One region of the Microbacterium sp. KUDC0406 genome, then DNA from elsewhere that is predicted to be linked to it. Evidence: predicted binding sites of a transcription regulator. Region 1 holds the regulator's gene; the other holds the start of a gene.
What was found. The regulator LexA, encoded in region 1, represses DNA repair genes until DNA is damaged. The targets are predictions, from matches to a motif close to TCGAACANNTGTTCGA.
Positions count from the first base shown of each region.

Region 2: recA (recombinase RecA) is a predicted target of LexA. The motif match lies at 6,113-6,128, and genes of this name have one in related genera.

Region 1 covers NZ_CP091138.1:558,030-566,373, reverse strand. Annotated here, with positions in the region: gene priA (bifunctional 1-(5-phosphoribosyl)-5-((5-phosphoribosylamino)methylideneamino)imidazole-4-carboxamide isomerase/phosphoribosylanthranilate isomerase PriA) at 1-304, opposite strand, end outside; gene hisH (imidazole glycerol phosphate synthase subunit HisH) at 402-1,040, opposite strand; gene hisB (imidazoleglycerol-phosphate dehydratase HisB) at 1,057-1,659, opposite strand; gene L2X99_RS02970 (histidinol-phosphate transaminase) at 1,656-2,738, opposite strand; gene L2X99_RS02965 (LysM peptidoglycan-binding domain-containing protein) at 2,770-3,141, opposite strand; gene lexA (transcriptional repressor LexA) at 3,416-4,102, shown strand; partial or broken gene metE (5-methyltetrahydropteroyltriglutamate--homocysteine S-methyltransferase) at 4,255-6,568, opposite strand; gene L2X99_RS02950 (methylenetetrahydrofolate reductase) at 6,593-7,537, opposite strand; gene L2X99_RS02945 (prolyl oligopeptidase family serine peptidase) at 7,647-8,344, shown strand, end outside.
Region 2 covers NZ_CP091138.1:1,410,090-1,418,433, reverse strand. Annotated here, with positions in the region: gene L2X99_RS07175 (ribonuclease J) at 1-1,432, shown strand, start outside; gene L2X99_RS07170 (DNA translocase FtsK) at 1,552-4,311, shown strand; gene pgsA (CDP-diacylglycerol--glycerol-3-phosphate 3-phosphatidyltransferase) at 4,311-4,889, shown strand; gene L2X99_RS07160 (CinA family protein) at 4,886-5,368, shown strand; gene L2X99_RS07155 (helix-turn-helix domain-containing protein) at 5,528-5,836, shown strand; gene L2X99_RS07150 (DUF3046 domain-containing protein) at 5,843-6,064, shown strand; gene recA (recombinase RecA) at 6,326-7,378, shown strand; gene L2X99_RS07140 (regulatory protein RecX) at 7,436-8,311, shown strand.

The sequences.
Region 1 (8,344 bases):
CCAGCGCGGCCTCGAGACTGGCGTCGTCGCGGATCCCGCCGGAGAGCTCCACGCTCACGCCGCGGTACTGCTTGATGACCTTGCGCAGGATGCCGGCATTGCTGCCGCGTCCGAACGCCGCGTCCAGGTCGACGAGGTGGATCCACTGGGCGCCCTGGTCGACCCACTCCCCTGCCGCATCGACGGGGTCGCCGTAGCTGGTCTCCGTACCCGCCTCGCCCTGGGTGAGACGCACCGCCTTGCCGCCGGCGACGTCGACCGCCGGCAGCAGAATCAGAGCGGGGGCCTGCGCGAAATCGTTCATGTCGTCCTTGTTCGGGATGATCGGATGCCCGAGCCCGGGCACGAGAGTAGAGAGTAGTCCGTGATCCGGCGGCGACCAAACCTGTGTGACGCGCCGCTCAACCCAGCGAGGAGACCCAGTTGCGCAGCAGCCGGATGCCGGCCTCGCCGGACTTCTCCGGATGGAACTGCGTGGCCGAGAGCGGGCCGTTCTCGACGGCTGCGAGGAAGCGCTCACCGTAGCTGGCGTACGTCACGGCCGGCTGCGGGAACGGCGCCTGCACATCGAGCTCCCAGCGCTTGGCGGCGAAGGAGTGCACGAAGTAGAACCGCTCCTGCTCGATACCGCGGAACAGGACCGTGCCCTCGCCCGGCTCGACGGTGTTCCAGCCCATGTGCGGCAGCACCGGGGAGTCGAGCTCGGTGACGGTCCCCGGCCACTCGCCGAGGCCCTCGGCATCCTGTCCCCGCTCGACACCGCGCTCGAACATGACCTGCATGCCCACGCACACGCCGAGCACGGCGCGACCGCCGGCCAGCCGGCGCTCGATGATCTCGTCGCCGCCGTGCGCGCGCAGGGCGTCGGCCACGGCTGCGAAAGCGCCCACGCCGGGGACGAACAGTCCGTCGGCTTCGAGCGCCCTGCCGCGGTCGCCCGTCAGCTCGACATCCGCACCGGCGGCGGCCAGCGCCTTCACAGCGGAATGCACGTTGCCGGACTCGTAGTCGAAGACGGCGACGCGCGGAGCGCGGCTCACTGCGCTGCCCCGGCCATCAGAGCGCGCCCTTCGTCGACGGGATGCCATCCACGAGCGGGTCGAGGGCCTTGGCCTGACGGAACGCGCGTGCGAACGCCTTGAACTCGGCCTCGGCGATGTGGTGCGGGTCGCGACCGCCGAGCACCCGCACGTGCACGGTCAGCCCGGCGTGGAAGGTGATCGCCTCGAAGGAGTGACGCACCAGCGACCCGGTGAAGTGCCCCCCGATGAGGTGGTACTCGAAGCCCTCCGGCTCACCCGAGTGCACCAGATAGGGGCGTCCGGAGATGTCGACGACCGTCTGCGCCAGTGCCTCGTCGAGCGGCACCAGGGCATCGCCGTAGCGGGAGATGCCCGCCTTGTCGCCGAGCGCCTCCCGGATCGCGTCGCCCAGGACGATCGAGACGTCCTCCACGGTGTGGTGCGCGTCGATGTGCGTGTCGCCCGAGGCTCGCACGGTGAGATCGGTGAGCGAGTGCTTCGCGAACGCCGTCAGCAGGTGATCGAAGAACGGCACGGAGGTGTCGATGCTGCTGCGGCCGGTGCCGTCGAGGTTCAGCTCGAGCTCGACGGTGGACTCGGATGTCCCGCGGGTGCGGCTGGCGGTGCGGTCGCTCATGCTGCCGATCCTATCGAGGCCATGGCGTCGAGGAAGGCGCTGGTCTCCGGCTCGGTGCCCGCGCTGACCCGCAGATGCCCGGGGATGCCGATGTCGCGGATCAGCACACCGCGGTCGTAGAGCGCCTGCCAGGTCGCCCGCGGGTCGTCGACCCCGCCGAACAGCACGAAGTTGGACCACGACTCGTGCGGCTGATAGCCGAGCCGGGCGAGGCCGGTGGTGATGCGATCGCGCTGCACGACGATCTCGTCCACCATGCGCAGCATCGTGCCGGAGTTGCGCAGAGCGGCGGTCGCCGCAGCCTGGGTCAGCGCACTCAGGTGGTACGGCAGCCGCACCAGGCGCAGCGCGTCGATGAACACCGGGTCTGCGGCGAGGTAGCCGACGCGGGCTCCTGCGAACGCGAAGGCCTTGCTCATCGTGCGCGAGACGGCGAGGCGAGGACGCCCCTCGAGCAGGGTGAGAGCCGAGGGCGCGTCCTTCGGCGCGAACTCCTGATACGCCTCGTCGACGATCACCACACCCCGGGCGACGTCGTACACGGCCTCGACGACGTCCAGGCCGAGCGGCGTGCCTGTGGGGTTGTTCGGCGCGCACAGGATCACGATGTCGGGGTCGACGGCGGCGACCTGCGCCGCTGCATCCGCCGCATCGATCGTGTAGTCGGCGTTCCGCCTTCCTGCGATCCAGCGCGCTCCGGTGCCCTGCGAGATCAGCGGGTACATCGAGTAGGTGGGCGCGAAGCCGAACGCCGTGCGTCTCGGACCGCCGAAGGCCTGCAGGACGTGCTGGAGCACCTCGTTCGAGCCGTTGCCCGCCCAGATCTGCTCCGGGCGCAGGCCGTGTCCGAGGTAGGTCGCGAACCCCTCGCGCAGGCGAGTGAACTCGCGGTCCGGGTAGCGGTTCACCTCTTGCAGCGCGACGGCGACATCCGCGACGATCTGCGCGGCGACGTCGTCCGGCACGGGATGGGTGTTCTCGTTGACGTTCAGCGCCACCGGCAGGGGCGCCTGCGGCGCGCCGTAGGGAGTGAGTCCGCGCAGGTCATCGCGGAGGGGCAGCTCGTCGAGTGAGGTCACTCCCCAATGCTAGGACGGCTACGTGTCTTCTTCAGTCCGTGTAACGCGAAGGGACGGCGAGCTCCTGCCCGACCTGGAGCGTGCCGCCGGGAAGGTTGTTCAGGCTGCTGATGTCGTCGATCACGTCGCGCGGGTCGGCGCCGGGGGCGACCTCTCCCGCGATCGACCACAGTGTGTCTCCGGGCATCACCATGACGGTGTCGAACTCGACCGGTGCAGCGTGCTCGCCAGAGGCCAGCGCGGAGCCGCCGGCGATGCCCGCGTAGGCGATGCCGAGCGCGACGGGAGCGGCGGCGACAGCGCTCAGCAGCCGGCGGCCTCGGCGCGTCATCCGCAGCCGCGTGCGCGTCCCGGCCGTGCGGGAGGGGGCGATGCCGGTCGTCGCGATGCCGATGGTGCTCATGTCGTGCTCCTCGTCAGGTGGATCAGCTTTCGCATCCGCCGCTCGGCCGGGAACGGCGGATGCGAAGCTGTGTTCCGAACTTATCTTCGATATCGAACACTTGTCAAGCGTTCTTCGAAATCCGAACCCCGAGTTCATCGACACGCTCGAACAGATCTTCCGGTTTCTGCGACTTCTCGGATACGGTTTCGATAACGACACACCATCACGGACCACCGACATTCGAATCGGCACGCTCTCGGAGCGCGGTGGGCCGGCGCACGAAGGAGCACCGATGAGCGACATCGCAGGCAACGCATCCGAGGTGCCGCGCACCCGGCGCCGTAAGAGCCTGAGCGCGAAGCAGCTGGCCATCCTCGAGGTCATCCAGACCTCGATCGCCACGCACGGGTATCCGCCGAGCATGCGCGAGATCGGCGATGCGGTGGGGCTCAAGTCGCTCTCCAGTGTCACCCATCAGCTCGGGCAGCTCGAGCTGAGCGGCTATCTGCGCCGCGACCCGGGCAAGACCCGCGCGATGGAGGTGCTGATCGACCTGCCGGGCACCAGCACCGAGAACCCCGCCGACGCCGCTCCTCCGGTCGGCGACGCTGCCCTGGTGCCGCTGGTGGGGCAGATCGCCGCCGGTGTGCCGATCACCGCAGAGCAGCAGGTCGAGGAGATCTTCCCTCTGCCCAGGCAGCTGGTGGGCAAGGGCGATCTGTTCATGCTGAAGGTGAACGGCGAGTCGATGATCGACGCCGCGATCTGCGACGGCGACTGGGTCGTCGTGCGCTCGCAGAACACCGCCGAGAACGGCGAGATCGTCGCGGCCATGCTCGACGGCGAGGCCACCGTCAAGACTTTCCGGCAGCGAGACGGGCACACCTGGCTGCTGCCGCGGAACTCGTCCTTCGAGCCGATCCTCGGCGACGACGCCGTCGTCCTCGGCAAGGTCGTCGCGGTGCTCCGCGCGGTCTGACGGTACCGGCGCAGAAGGCGCGGCGCCCCTTCGGGGGCGCCGCGCCTTCTGCTTTGCGGCTCGTCGCCGACCGGGTTCGGGGCGGATTCCCGCATCCGGGGCGGAGCTGTGCCGCCCCGAACGGGAGAATTCGCCCCGAACCAGGGTGAAGGTCACACGGTGGCCGACACGTCCTCGCGGACCCGGCGGGTCGCCTCGACGATGTTGCGCAGCGAGGCGACGGTCTCGTCGTAGCCACGGGTCTTCAGGCCGCAGTCCGGGTTGACCCACAGGCGGCGCACCGGGATCTCGTCGGCGGCACGGCGCAGAAGGCCCTCGACCTCGTCGACCGACGGCACGCGCGGCGAGTGGATGTCGTAGACACCGGGGCCGATGCCGTGGTCGAAGCCGGAGCCGGCGATGTCGGTGACGACCTCCATGCGGCTGCGGGCCGCCTCGATCGAAGTGACGTCGGCGTCGAGCGCTCGGATCGCGTCGATGACCACACCGAACTCCGAGTAGCAGAGATGGGTGTGGATCTGCGTGCCCACCTCGGCGCCGCCCGTGGACAGCCGGAACGAGCGCACAGACCAGTCCAGGTAGGCCGGCTGATCAGCCGTCTTCAGCGGGAGCAGCTCGCGCAGCGCCGGCTCGTCGACCTGGATGATCGCGATGCCCGCGGCCTCGAGGTCGGTGATCTCGTCGCGCAGCGCCAGGGCGACCTGGTTCGCGGTCTCGCCGAGCGGCTGGTCATCGCGGACGAACGACCACGCCAGGATCGTGACGGGACCGGTGAGCATGCCCTTGACCGGCTTCGTCGACAGCGACTGCGCGTACGTCGCCCAGTCCACGGTGATCGGCGCCGGACGCGAGACGTCGCCCCACAGGATCGACGGACGCGTGGCACGCGAGCCGTAGGACTGCACCCAGCCGTTCTCGGTGACGGCGAAGCCGTCCAGGTTCTCGGCGAAGTACTGCACCATGTCGTTGCGCTCGGGCTCGCCGTGCACCAGCACGTCCAGGCCCAGCTCCTCCTGCAGCTCGACGACGCGGTCGATCTCGGCCTTCAGGAAGGTCTCGTACGCCTCGGCCGACAGCTCGCCGCGAGTGTGCTGCGCGCGAGCGCGGCGGATGTCGCCGGTCTGCGGGAACGAGCCGATCGTGGTCAGCGGCAGCGCCGGGAGCTCCAGCGCCTCCTGCGCGGCCTCGCGGTCCGCGAAGTCGGCACGGGAGAAGTCCCCCTCGCCGAGGGCGCGGGAGCGCACGGCGCCGTCGCGCACACCGGGGGCGCTGCGGCGGTCCGCGAGAGCTGCGGTCGCGGCATCCAGCTCGGCGGCGATCGCGTCGCCACCCGCGACGAGACCGCGGGCCAGGGTGACGACCTGGCCGACCTTCTGGTCGGCGAAGGCCAGCCACGAGACCAGACGCTCGTCGAGCTTCGACTCGTCCTCGACGTCGTGCGGCACGTGCAGCAGCGAGGTGGAGGTGGATGCCGCCACGGCGGCGGCGCCCAGGTCGCGCAGCTGCTCGAGCGTGGAGAACGCGCCGGCGAGATCGCCGCGCCAGATGTTGTGGCCGTCGATCACGCCGCCGACGAGGGTCTTCTCGGACAGGCCGCGCACGGCCTGCGGCACGGTGCCGCGGACGAGGTCGACGCCGATGGCCTCGATCGGTGCGGCGGCGAGCACCGCGAGGTTGCCGTCGAGCGACGCGTACGGCGCGGCGACGAAGATCTGCGGGCGATCCGCGCTCTCACCGAGCACCGCGTACGCGCGGCCGGCTGCCTCGCCGAGCTCCGGCGGTGGAGGCGGGGAGCGACTCGCTGACCAGAGCGGGCTCGTCCAGCTGCACCCACTCGGCGCCGGCCGCCTTCAGCTTCGCCAGCAGCTCGGCATAGACCGGCACGAGTTCGTCGAGGCGCGAGAGCGGGTCGTACCCCTCGGGTGCATCGTCCGACGCCTTGGCCAGCGCCAGCAGCGTGACCGGGCCGACGATCACGGGGCGGGTGCGGAACCCGGCATCCGCCGCCTCGGCGACCTCGCGGACGAGGCGGTCGCTGGACAGCGAGAACGTCGTCTCGGGGCCGATCTCCGGCACGAGGTAGTGATAGTTCGAGTCGAACCACTTCGTCATCTCGGCGGGACCGCGATCCCCCTCGCCGCGGGCGACCGTGAAGTACGCAGGCAGTCCGATCGTGCCGTCGGCAGAGCGCAGTTCCTCGAAGCGTGCGGGGATCGCACCGACGGTGACGGTGGCGTCGAGCACCTGGTCGTAGAAGGAGAACGACTCCGGGATGGACGAGTCGTCGCGGCCGAGACCGAGATCGGCCAGGCGCGAACGGTTGGCCGCGCGCAGCTCTGCGGCGGTCTGCTCGAGCTCCTGCTCAGAGATGCGACCGGCCCAGAACGCCTCCACGGCCTTCTTCAGCTCGCGTCGGCGACCGATCCGGGGGTAGCCGAGGACGGTGCCTGCGGGGAAAGCGGTCATGGGGTTCCTCACTTGTCTGGGGTCTTACTGTGTCGGGGTGGACGACGTCTGGAACTGCGGCAGGATGTCCGCCGCGGCCAGGACGTCGAGCACGGTGTCGTGCTGGTTGAACGCATACAGGTGCACGCCGGGCGCTCCGCCGGCCACGACCTCGGCGGCCAGGCGCGCGGCCCACTCGATGCCGATCTGCCGGCGTCCCTCGGCGGTCGGCTCGACCTCGAGCGCGATGACGAGCTCACCGGGGAGCTCCTCACCGGTGAGCTCGAGCACCCGTGCCAGGCGCGTGGGCGAGGTGATCGGCATGATGCCGGGCAGGATCGGGATGGTCACGCCTGCGCGGCGGGCCCGCTCGACGAAGACGAGGTAGTCGTCGGGGTGGAAGAACAGCTGGGTGATCGCGAACGTGGCACCCGCGGCCTGCTTGGCCAGCAGGGCCTCGACATGCTGTGTGCTGTAGGCCGAGCGCGGATGCCCGTTCGGGAACGCCGCCACGGCGATGCTCGCCTTCCGCCGCGGGGCGACTCTGGCGGTGCCGGGGAAGCCGGGGACCGGCGACTCCTCGTACGGCGCGCGCTCCGCCTGCACCCGATCGATCAGCTGCACGAGCTGCGCCGAGGTCTCCAGATCGCCCAGGAACGGCTCGCCCTCGGTGTGCCCCGCGGGCGGATCGCCGCGGAGCGCCAGGAAGCTGAGGATGCCGGCATCCAGGAACTCCCGGATGAGACGTGTCGCGCCGGCGTAGGTGTTCCCCACACAGGTGAGGTGCGCGAGCGGCTCGACATCGGTGTTCTCGCGGATGTAGCGCAGCACCTCGAGCGACCGGCCCCCGGTCGACCCGCCGGCACCGTAGGTGACCGACACGAAATCGGGGCCCGCCGCGGCGAGTCGCTGGATCGTCTCGTGCAGCGCATCGGCGCCCGTCGACGTGCGCGGCGGATACAGCTCGAAGGAGAACGGCACACGGGGCACAGGGCTCTCCTCTGCAGTCGTCGGGGGTGTGTTCTCAGCACCGTAGAACAGCCCGTGCGCGGGTCGCATGTTGTGTGACGCCGTATGTCGCACGCCCTACGCTCGAGACATGGCATCCCCGTACGGCACCTGGCCCTCCCCCTTCGACGCCGCGAGCATGGCCGCCGCGACACCCCGGATCGACGGCGCCCGATTCGTCGGCGACGAGATCTGGTGGGGTGAGTCCGTCCCCGCGGAAGGGGGCCGCATCACCGTGCGCAGCTCGACCGGCGCCGAGATCCTGCCCGCTCCGTGGAACGCCCGCTCCCGCGTGCACGAGTACGGCGGCGGCGCGTGGACGGCGGATGCGGCGGGGATCCTGTTCTTCGTCGACGGCGGCGATCAGCGCGTGTACCGGACGCTGCGGGGCGGTGAGCCCGAGCCGCTCACGGCGCCGGGGCCCCAGTACGGCGGCCTGTCGGTGCAGCAGGGGCGTCTGCTCGCGGTGCGCGAGGACCTGCGGTCCGAGCAGCACCGCCGCGCGATCGTGGAGATCCCCGCCGACGGCTCAGCAGCCGACGACGAGTCGGCCGTGCGCGTGTTCGTCTCGACCAGCGGCTTCGTCGCGCATCCGGCCCTCTCCCCCGACGGCACCCGCATCGCGTGGGTGCAGTGGAACACGGTCCGGATGCCGTGGGAGCAGTGTCTCCTGCACGTCGCGGCCGTCGGCACCGACGACCTCGCCACGATCGGCACGAGCACCGCCCTGCAGCCGGAATGGGTGTCTGATCACGAGCTGCTGTTCCTGGACGACCCGTCCGGGCGCTG
Region 2 (8,344 bases), 850 kb from region 1:
CCACGAGGACCACATCGGCGCAGTCCCGTACCTGCTGCGCCTCAAGCAGGACATTCCGCTGATCGGTTCGGGGCTGACGCTCGCGCTGGTCGAGGCGAAGCTCAAGGAGCACCGCATCAAGGCCTTCACCCTGACGGTGAAGGAGGGCGACCGCGAGCAGGTCGGTCCGTTCGACCTCGAGTTCGTCGCCGTGAACCACTCGATCCCCGACGCGCTCGCCGTCGCGATCCGCACGGATGCCGGCATGGTGCTGGCCACCGGCGACTTCAAGATGGATCAGCTGCCGCTGGACGGCCGTATCACCGACCTGCGCTCGTTCGCCCGGCTGGGTGAGGAGGGCGTCGACCTCTTCCTCGTGGACTCCACGAACGCGGATGTACCGGGCTTCACGCCGACCGAGCGATCGATCGGCCCGGTGCTCGACCAGGTGATCGGCAAGGCGCCCCGGCGCGTGATCGTGGCGAGCTTCTCCAGCCATGTGCACCGCGTGCAGCAGGTCATCGACGCCGCGTACGCGCACGGACGCCGCGTGGCCTTCCTCGGCCGCAGCATGGTGCGCAACATGACCATCGCCGAGCAGCTCGGCTACCTGCACGTCCCTGAGGGCGTGCTCATCGACTACAAGAAGGCGCGCGACCTTCCCGAGGATCAGATCGTCTACATGTCGACCGGTTCGCAGGGCGAGCCGATGGCCGTGCTGAGCCGTATGGCCAACCTCGACCACGCGATCGAGCCGGGACCCGGTGACACCGTGATCCTCGCCTCGAGCCTGATCCCGGGGAACGAGAACGCGGTCTACCGCGTGATCGACGGGCTGACCAAGCTCGGTGCGAACGTCGTGCACAAGGCCAACGCGCGCGTGCACGTCTCCGGGCACGCGGCGGCGGGCGAACTGCTGTACTGCTACAACATCCTGAAGCCGAAGAACGTGCTGCCCGTGCACGGCGAGTACCGTCACCTGATGGCGAACGCCAAGCTCGCGCAGGACACCGGCATCGACGAGGAGCGCACGATCATCGCCTCGAACGGCACAGTGATCGACCTCAAGGACGGCGTCGCCCGGGTCGCCGGCCAGCTCGACCTCGGCTTCGTCTACGTGGACGGCTCCACGGTGGGCGAGATCACCGACGCCGACCTCAAGGACCGCCGCATCCTCGGCGAGGAGGGTTTCGTCTCGGTCATCGTGGTGGTGGACGCCGCCACCGGCCGCATCATCTCGGGGCCCGAGATCCACGCCCGCGGCATCGCGGAGGACGACGCGGTGTTCGACGACGTCGCGCCGAAGATCGTCTCGGCGCTCAAGGAGGCCTCGGAGAACGGCGTGCGCGACACGCACGCGCTCTCGCAGGTCGTGCGCCGCACGATCGGCCGCTGGGTCAACCAGAAGCTCCGCCGCCGCCCGATGATCGTCCCTCTCGTCATCGAGGCGTAGTCCTCGACAGGCTCAGGGATCCACTCGCACGGGTCGCTGAGCCTGTCCACGCGTATCGATCCGGGCAGAACCCGCGTCATTACGGCTCCATGTCGGTGTCCGGCCGTACGGTAGGGGTCATGGCCAGGAGCACCACGAAGTCCGAGCGCGCGTCCGCGGGCGCCGCCAAGAGCGCTCCGCGGCAGTCCTCCTCGCGATCGTCGGCATCGAAGTCGCCGAAATCGGCTCCCGCGCCCAAGAAATACGCCGACGAACTGGACAAGCCGTCGATCGGATCCCGCATGTGGATGGGCGTCGCGCATGGAGTCGGCGGGCTCTTCCGCGCCTTCGGACCGGAGACGCTCGAGAAAGACCAGCGCCGTGACGGCTTCCCGTTCTTCCTCGTGCTGCTGGCCTGCATGGGCGCGGTGGTGGAGTGGTTCTTCATCGGCAACGACGTCGCCGCTCAGATCTCGGCCTACACGTTCGGCGGTCTGGTCGGGCGCACCGCGTTCCTGATGCCGGTGCTGCTGCTGTTCCTCGCGGGCTGGCTGTTCCGGCATCCGTCGTCCGTGCACGACAATGGGCGCATCGGCATCGGCTTCGGCATGCTGATCCTCTCCATCGCCGGCATCTGCCACGTCGCCGCCGGCGCCGTGAACCCGAAGGGGGTCATGGTCTGGCCGCAGCCCCGCGACGGCATGCCCGAGCTCAGCAAGGCCGGCGGGCTGTTCGGCTGGATGATCGGTCAGCCTCTCGTCTTCCTCGGCCAGATCTTCGCCTACGTCGTGCTCGCACTGCTGATCGCGCTGAGCATCCTCATCATCACCAAGACCCCGCCGAACCGCATCGGCCAGCGGCTGGGCGATCTGTACGCCTGGATGTTCGGCGCCGAGCGCCGTGAGCGCGCCGAGAAGACGGCGGATGCCGCGGACGAGACGCCGGACGAGGACGACGGCGTGCTGCCCTGGTGGCGGCGGAACAAGACCGGTCGCGAGGAGGACCCCGACGACGACGTCGACTCGAAGGCGATCACCGCCCTGCTCGACGAGCCCACCGCCAAGACGGCCTACGACCAGGCGATCATCGTCGACGACCCCTCGGATGCGGCGACCGAGGTGCTCACCGACGTCAGTGCACTGACGCAGCTGCTGGACGAGCAGAACAGCGCGACGGCACTGATGGACGACTCGGGCACGACGGGCGAACTGCCGGGCTTCGACGGCTTCGGCACGGCGGGTCCGGGTCAGAACGGCCCGCAGCCGCCGGCCGCGCCGTACGTGCTGCCGGCACCGTCCGTGCTCGCCGAGGGCCCGCCGTCGGTGGCGCGCTCCGAGGCGAACGACCGCATCGTGCAGCAGATCACCAACGTGCTCACCCAGTTCAACGTCGACGCGAAGGTGACCGGGTTCTCGCGCGGCCCGACGGTCACGCAGTACGAGGTCGAGGTCGGGCACGGCGTCAAGGTCGAGAAGATCCTGCAGCTGAGCAACAACTTCGCCTATGCGGTGGCGTCGAACGACGTGCGCATCCTCTCGCCGATCCCGGGCAAGAGCGCGATCGGCATCGAGATCCCCAACACCGACCGCGAGACGGTGTCGCTGGGTGACGTGCTGCGCTCTCCAGCGGCGCAGAAGAGCACCCATCCGCTGACGATCGGCGTCGGCAAGGACGTGGGCGGCAATTTCGTGGTCGCCAACCTCGCGAAGATGCCGCACCTCCTCGTGGCCGGTTCCACCGGCTCGGGCAAGTCCAGCTTCGTGAACTCGATGATCACCAGTCTGCTGATGCGGGCGCGTCCCGCCGACGTGCGGATGGTGCTGATCGACCCGAAGCGCGTGGAGCTCACCAGCTACACCGGAGTGCCGCACCTGATCACGCCCATCATCACGAACCCGAAGAAGGCCGCCGAGGCGCTGCAGTGGGTCGTGAAGGAGATGGACATGCGGTACGACGACCTGGCGTCGTTCGGCTTCCGGCACATCGACGACTTCAACAAGGCCGTGCGCAACGGCGAGGTCGAGGTCCCCGCGGGCAGTGAGCGCGTGCTCAAGCCGTACCCCTATCTGCTGGTCGTGGTGGACGAGCTCGCCGACCTGATGATGGTCGCGCCCCGCGACGTCGAGGATTCGATCGTCAGAATCACCCAGCTCGCTCGTGCCTCCGGCATCCACCTGGTGCTGGCCACGCAGCGTCCGAGCGTCGACGTCGTGACCGGTCTGATCAAGGCCAACGTCCCGTCGCGACTCGCGTTCGCCGTGACGAGCGTCACCGACAGCCGCGTCATCCTCGACAGCCCCGGCGCCGACAAGCTGATCGGGCAGGGCGACGCGCTGTTCTCTCCGATGGGGTCGTCCAAGCCTTTCCGCCTGCAGGGCGCGTGGGTGCAGGAGAGCGAGATCGACGCCGTCGTCAAGCATGTCACCGGGCAGGCGCGCCCCGAGTATCGTCCCGACGTGCAGGAGGCGGCGGGAGCAGCGAAGAAGGAGGTCGACGAGGACATCGGCGACGACCTCGAACTCCTGCTGGCCGCAGCCGAGCTCATCGTCACCTCGCAGTTCGGCTCGACCTCGATGCTGCAGCGCAAGCTCCGTGTCGGATTCGCCAAGGCCGGGCGTCTGATGGATCTGCTGGAGTCCCGTGAGATCGTCGGCCCTTCCGAGGGATCGAAGGCCCGCGATGTGCTGGTGACCTCCGAGCGGCTGCCGGAGGTGATCGCGCGGCTGCGGGGCGAACCGGCCCCCTCCTCTGCTCCGGCCGCCTCTCCGGCACCGCAGACCCCGGCGACGGATGCCGCTGATCCGTACCCGCGCGATCCCCTCGAGGCGCAGTACGACGGCCTGCCGGTCGTCGAGGGCGACGGCGATGAGGACGCCTGGGGCCTCACGGGGCGCGACTGATGGCCATTCCCCGGCAGCTCCCCAACGCGATCACCGTCGCCCGCATCCCGCTCGCGGCGGTGTTCCTCGTGCTCCTGCTCATGGGCGGTACGTACGGCGAGGCCCAGCCCGTGCTGCGCTGGATCTCCGCCGTGCTGTTCGTCATCGCGATCTCGACCGACTGGGTGGACGGGTACCTCGCGCGCAGGTACGACATCGTCAGCGACTTCGGCAAGCTGTGGGACCCGATCGCCGACAAGCTGCTGACCGGCGCCGGATTCATCGGGCTCGCGATCCTGGCCGAGGTGCCGTGGTGGATCGTCATCATCATCCTGATCCGCGAGTGGGGCATCACCGTGCACCGACTCATGATCCGGAGCGAGCACGTCGTCGCAGCGGCGTGGATGGGCAAGATCAAGACCGTCGTCCAGGCGGTGGCGCTGAGCTGGGCGCTGCTGCCGCTGCACGTCCTGGTCGGGATGCCGGCCTGGATCGTCGTGACCCAGACGCTGATGATCACCGCCCTCGTTCTCACCGTGGCGAGCGGCATCGACTACATCGTCGCGCAGGTGCGCGGATCGCGCGCGGCACGCGGATGAGCGATGCTGCGGAACTGATCGGCGCGCTGCGCAGCCGCGGGTGGACCCTCGGTGTCGCGGAATCCCTCACCGGGGGAGCGGTGTCGGCCGAGCTGGTCTCGGTCCCCGGCGCGTCGAACGCCCTGCTCGGTGCCGTGGTCGCCTACGCCACCCCCGTCAAGCACAGCCTTCTGGGCGTCGACCAGGTCCTGCTCGACGCCCACGGCCCGGTGCATCCGGACGTCGCAGCGCAGATGGCCGACGGTGTTCGAAGGACGGTCCTGGTCGACGGGCGTCCCGCCGACGTGGGCATCAGCACCACCGGCATCGCCGGCCCCGACTCGCCCGACGGTCAGCCGGTCGGCACGGTGCACGTCGGTGTCGCGACACCCGTGGGGCGGGTGGTGCGGTCGTTCGTGTTCGACGGTGATCGCGCACAGGTGCGCCGTCGCAGCGCGGATGCCGCGATCGCCGCAGCTCTCGAACTGGTGAGGGAATAGCGGCGGCGTCTTCCCGGTTCTTCCAGATGTGCTGATGACACGGCGAACGCTCACATCCGAACCACAGAGAGAAACAGTAGATTCGAAGACCCCGGGTGGGGTTAGACTGGCGATCCGTTCGGCGCGACAGCCGGCGGAGACGATGGAGAGGAGGTTCCGATGATCCTTGTACGACAGGAGATCGGCGATGTGCTCAGGGACTTCCGCCTGCAGAAGGGGCGCACGCTCCGGCAGGTCGCGAGCAAGGCATCCGTCGCCCTCGGCTACCTCAGCGAGGTCGAGCGCGGTCAGAAGGAGGCGTCCAGCGAGATCCTCGCATCGGTCGCCGAGGCCCTCGACGTCCCCATCTCGATCATCATGCGTGAGGTCGGCGACCGCATCTCGGTGCTCGAGGGCCTGCAGGTCTTCCCCGACGTGGTGCCCGACGACCTGGTCGCCTCGGTCGAGCCCGAGCTCTCGCTGCGCTGACCGCGGATGCGACGCAGTGAGTTCCTGCGCGCCGTCGACGACGAGTTCGGCGCGCGTGCAACGGCCCTGACTCAGGATCTCGTGCTCGGCGGCCTCGGCCGCACGGCCGTCGAAGCGCTGGATGCCGGTGTGCCGCCGCGCGAGATCTGGCTCGCGCTGTGCGAAGAGGTCGATGTGCCGCAGAGCCGGCGATACGGTGTGGGGCGCCTGGAGCCGCGCAAGAACTGACCGGTCCCGTCCAACCGCACTTCTGATCGATGCTGCGGCGGCGTGTCGTCGAAGAAGTGTTCGATGGGCGCGTATCGTTCTGCACAGATGGGTTCCTGCCGGAGTCTTCCCACAGCAGGGGGTATCACCGATGCGATGTCGGTGGCCCCTCGTACGGTGAAGACATGGCCTGAAGCCATACGCCTTGTCGCAGATCCGACCCCGCCGGAGTCGGGCGCGACAGCCTACAGGCGGCAGAACTCGAGCACGAAGGAGCACGTCATGCCCTCACCCGCAGACCGCGAGAAGGCCCTGGAATCCGCCCTCTCCCAGATCGACCGCCAGTTCGGAAAGGGCTCGGTCATGCGACTGGGCAGCGACGAGCGCGCGCCGGTCGAGGTCATCCCCACCGGATCGATCGCGCTGGACGTCGCCCTCGGCATCGGAGGACTGCCGCGCGGTCGCATCATCGAGATCTACGGCCCGGAGTCCTCGGGTAAGACCACGTTGACGCTGCACGCGATCGCCAACGCCCAGCGTGCCGGCGGCATCGCCGCCTTCATCGACGCGGAGCACGCGCTCGACCCCGAGTACGCGAAGAAGCTCGGCGTCGACATCGACCAGCTGCTGGTCTCTCAGCCCGACACCGGTGAGCAGGCGCTCGAGATCGCTGACATGCTGATCCGTTCGGGTGCGATCGACCTGGTCGTCATCGACTCCGTGGCGGCCCTGGTGCCCCGTGCCGAGATCGAGGGCGAGATGGGTGATTCGCACGTCGGTCTGCAGGCCCGCCTCATGTCGCAGGCCCTCCGCAAGCTGACCGGTGGGCTGAACCAGACCAAGACCACTGCGATCTTCATCAACCAGCTGCGCGAGAAGATCGGCGTGTTCTTCGGTTCTCCCGAGACCACCGCCGGCGGCAAGGCGCTGAAGTTCTACGCGTCGGTGCGCCTCGACATCCGTCGCATCGAGACCCTGAAGGACGGCTCTGACGCGGTCGGAAACCGCACCCGCGTCAAGGTCGTCAAGAACAAGATGGCACCGCCGTTCAAGCAGGCCGAGTTCGACATCCTGTACGGGGTCGGCATCTCCCGCGAAGGCAGCCTGATCGACTTCGGTGTCGAGCACGGCATCGTCAAGAAGTCGGGGTCCTGGTACACCTACGACGGCGACCAGCTCGGTCAGGGCAAGGAGAACGCCCGTAACTTCCTGATCAACAACGACGACATCGCCCTGGCGATCGAGACGCAGATCAAGCAGAAGCTCGGCATCGGCGGGGCGGCTGATCCGGCCGAGTCCGCCGCCGACGAGCTGGCTCAGCGCCGCCCGGCCTGATGTTTCGGCGTCGCTCAGCAACCGTGCTTCGGCGTCGCTCAACAACCGGGGTGAGCTATGCGTGACGGGGGCGACGACGATCGTCTCGCCCCCGTGATCCCGTTGTTCGGATCGTCTTCCGCGCCTCGACCATCGCGCGACGCGGAAGAGGGCCCCACGGAGGAGGAGTCCGCACCGACTGCGGAGAAGGCAGGCAGCACCGTCCCACGGCGCACCGGTGACGCCGGACTCTGGCGCTCCACCTGGGACGAGGGCGACGCGGAGCACCCCACCGACCCGGGCGCCCGGCATCCCGCGTACGGTGCACACACGCGCATGTCGCGAGAAGAGACGAGACCGGACGCCGCCCCGCGCCTGCGTGCACTCCGGCCCACGGACGCCCCGCACCTCGCGGACGCCGAAAGCGAAGAGACCGTCCCCGATCCCGACGAGCTGCGATTCCGTGCCGAGGAGAACCTCGTTCGCAAGCTCCGCAGCCGTGCCCTGTCGGTGTCGGAGGCACGTATCGCCCTGCGAACCTCGGGCCTCGACGGCGATCAGGTCGATCAGGTGATCGACGACTTCGAACGTCGCAGGTACCTCGACGATCGCACGCTCGCCGGTCACCTCGTCACCTCGGGCGTCGAACGGAAGGGACAGGGTCGCGTCGCGCTCTCGCGTTCTCTTGCGCAACGGGGCATCCCCAGGGACATCATCGACGAGGCCCTCGCCGACCTGCCGGACGACGACACCGAGCGAGCGCTCGAGTACGCGAGGGGCAAGGCCCGGTCCATGGCGCGGCTCGATCCCGACACGGCGCTGCGGCGCCTGGTCGGTCAGCTGTCGCGACGCGGATTCGGTGGCTCGGTCGCGATGAACGCGGCCCGCACCGCCCTCCGTGAAGCGTCATCCGCCGGCTCGGTCGCGCGGGTGCGGTTCACCGAGTCCGAGTGAGCCGAGGGGGAACGTTCTCCCCTCGGCGCACTC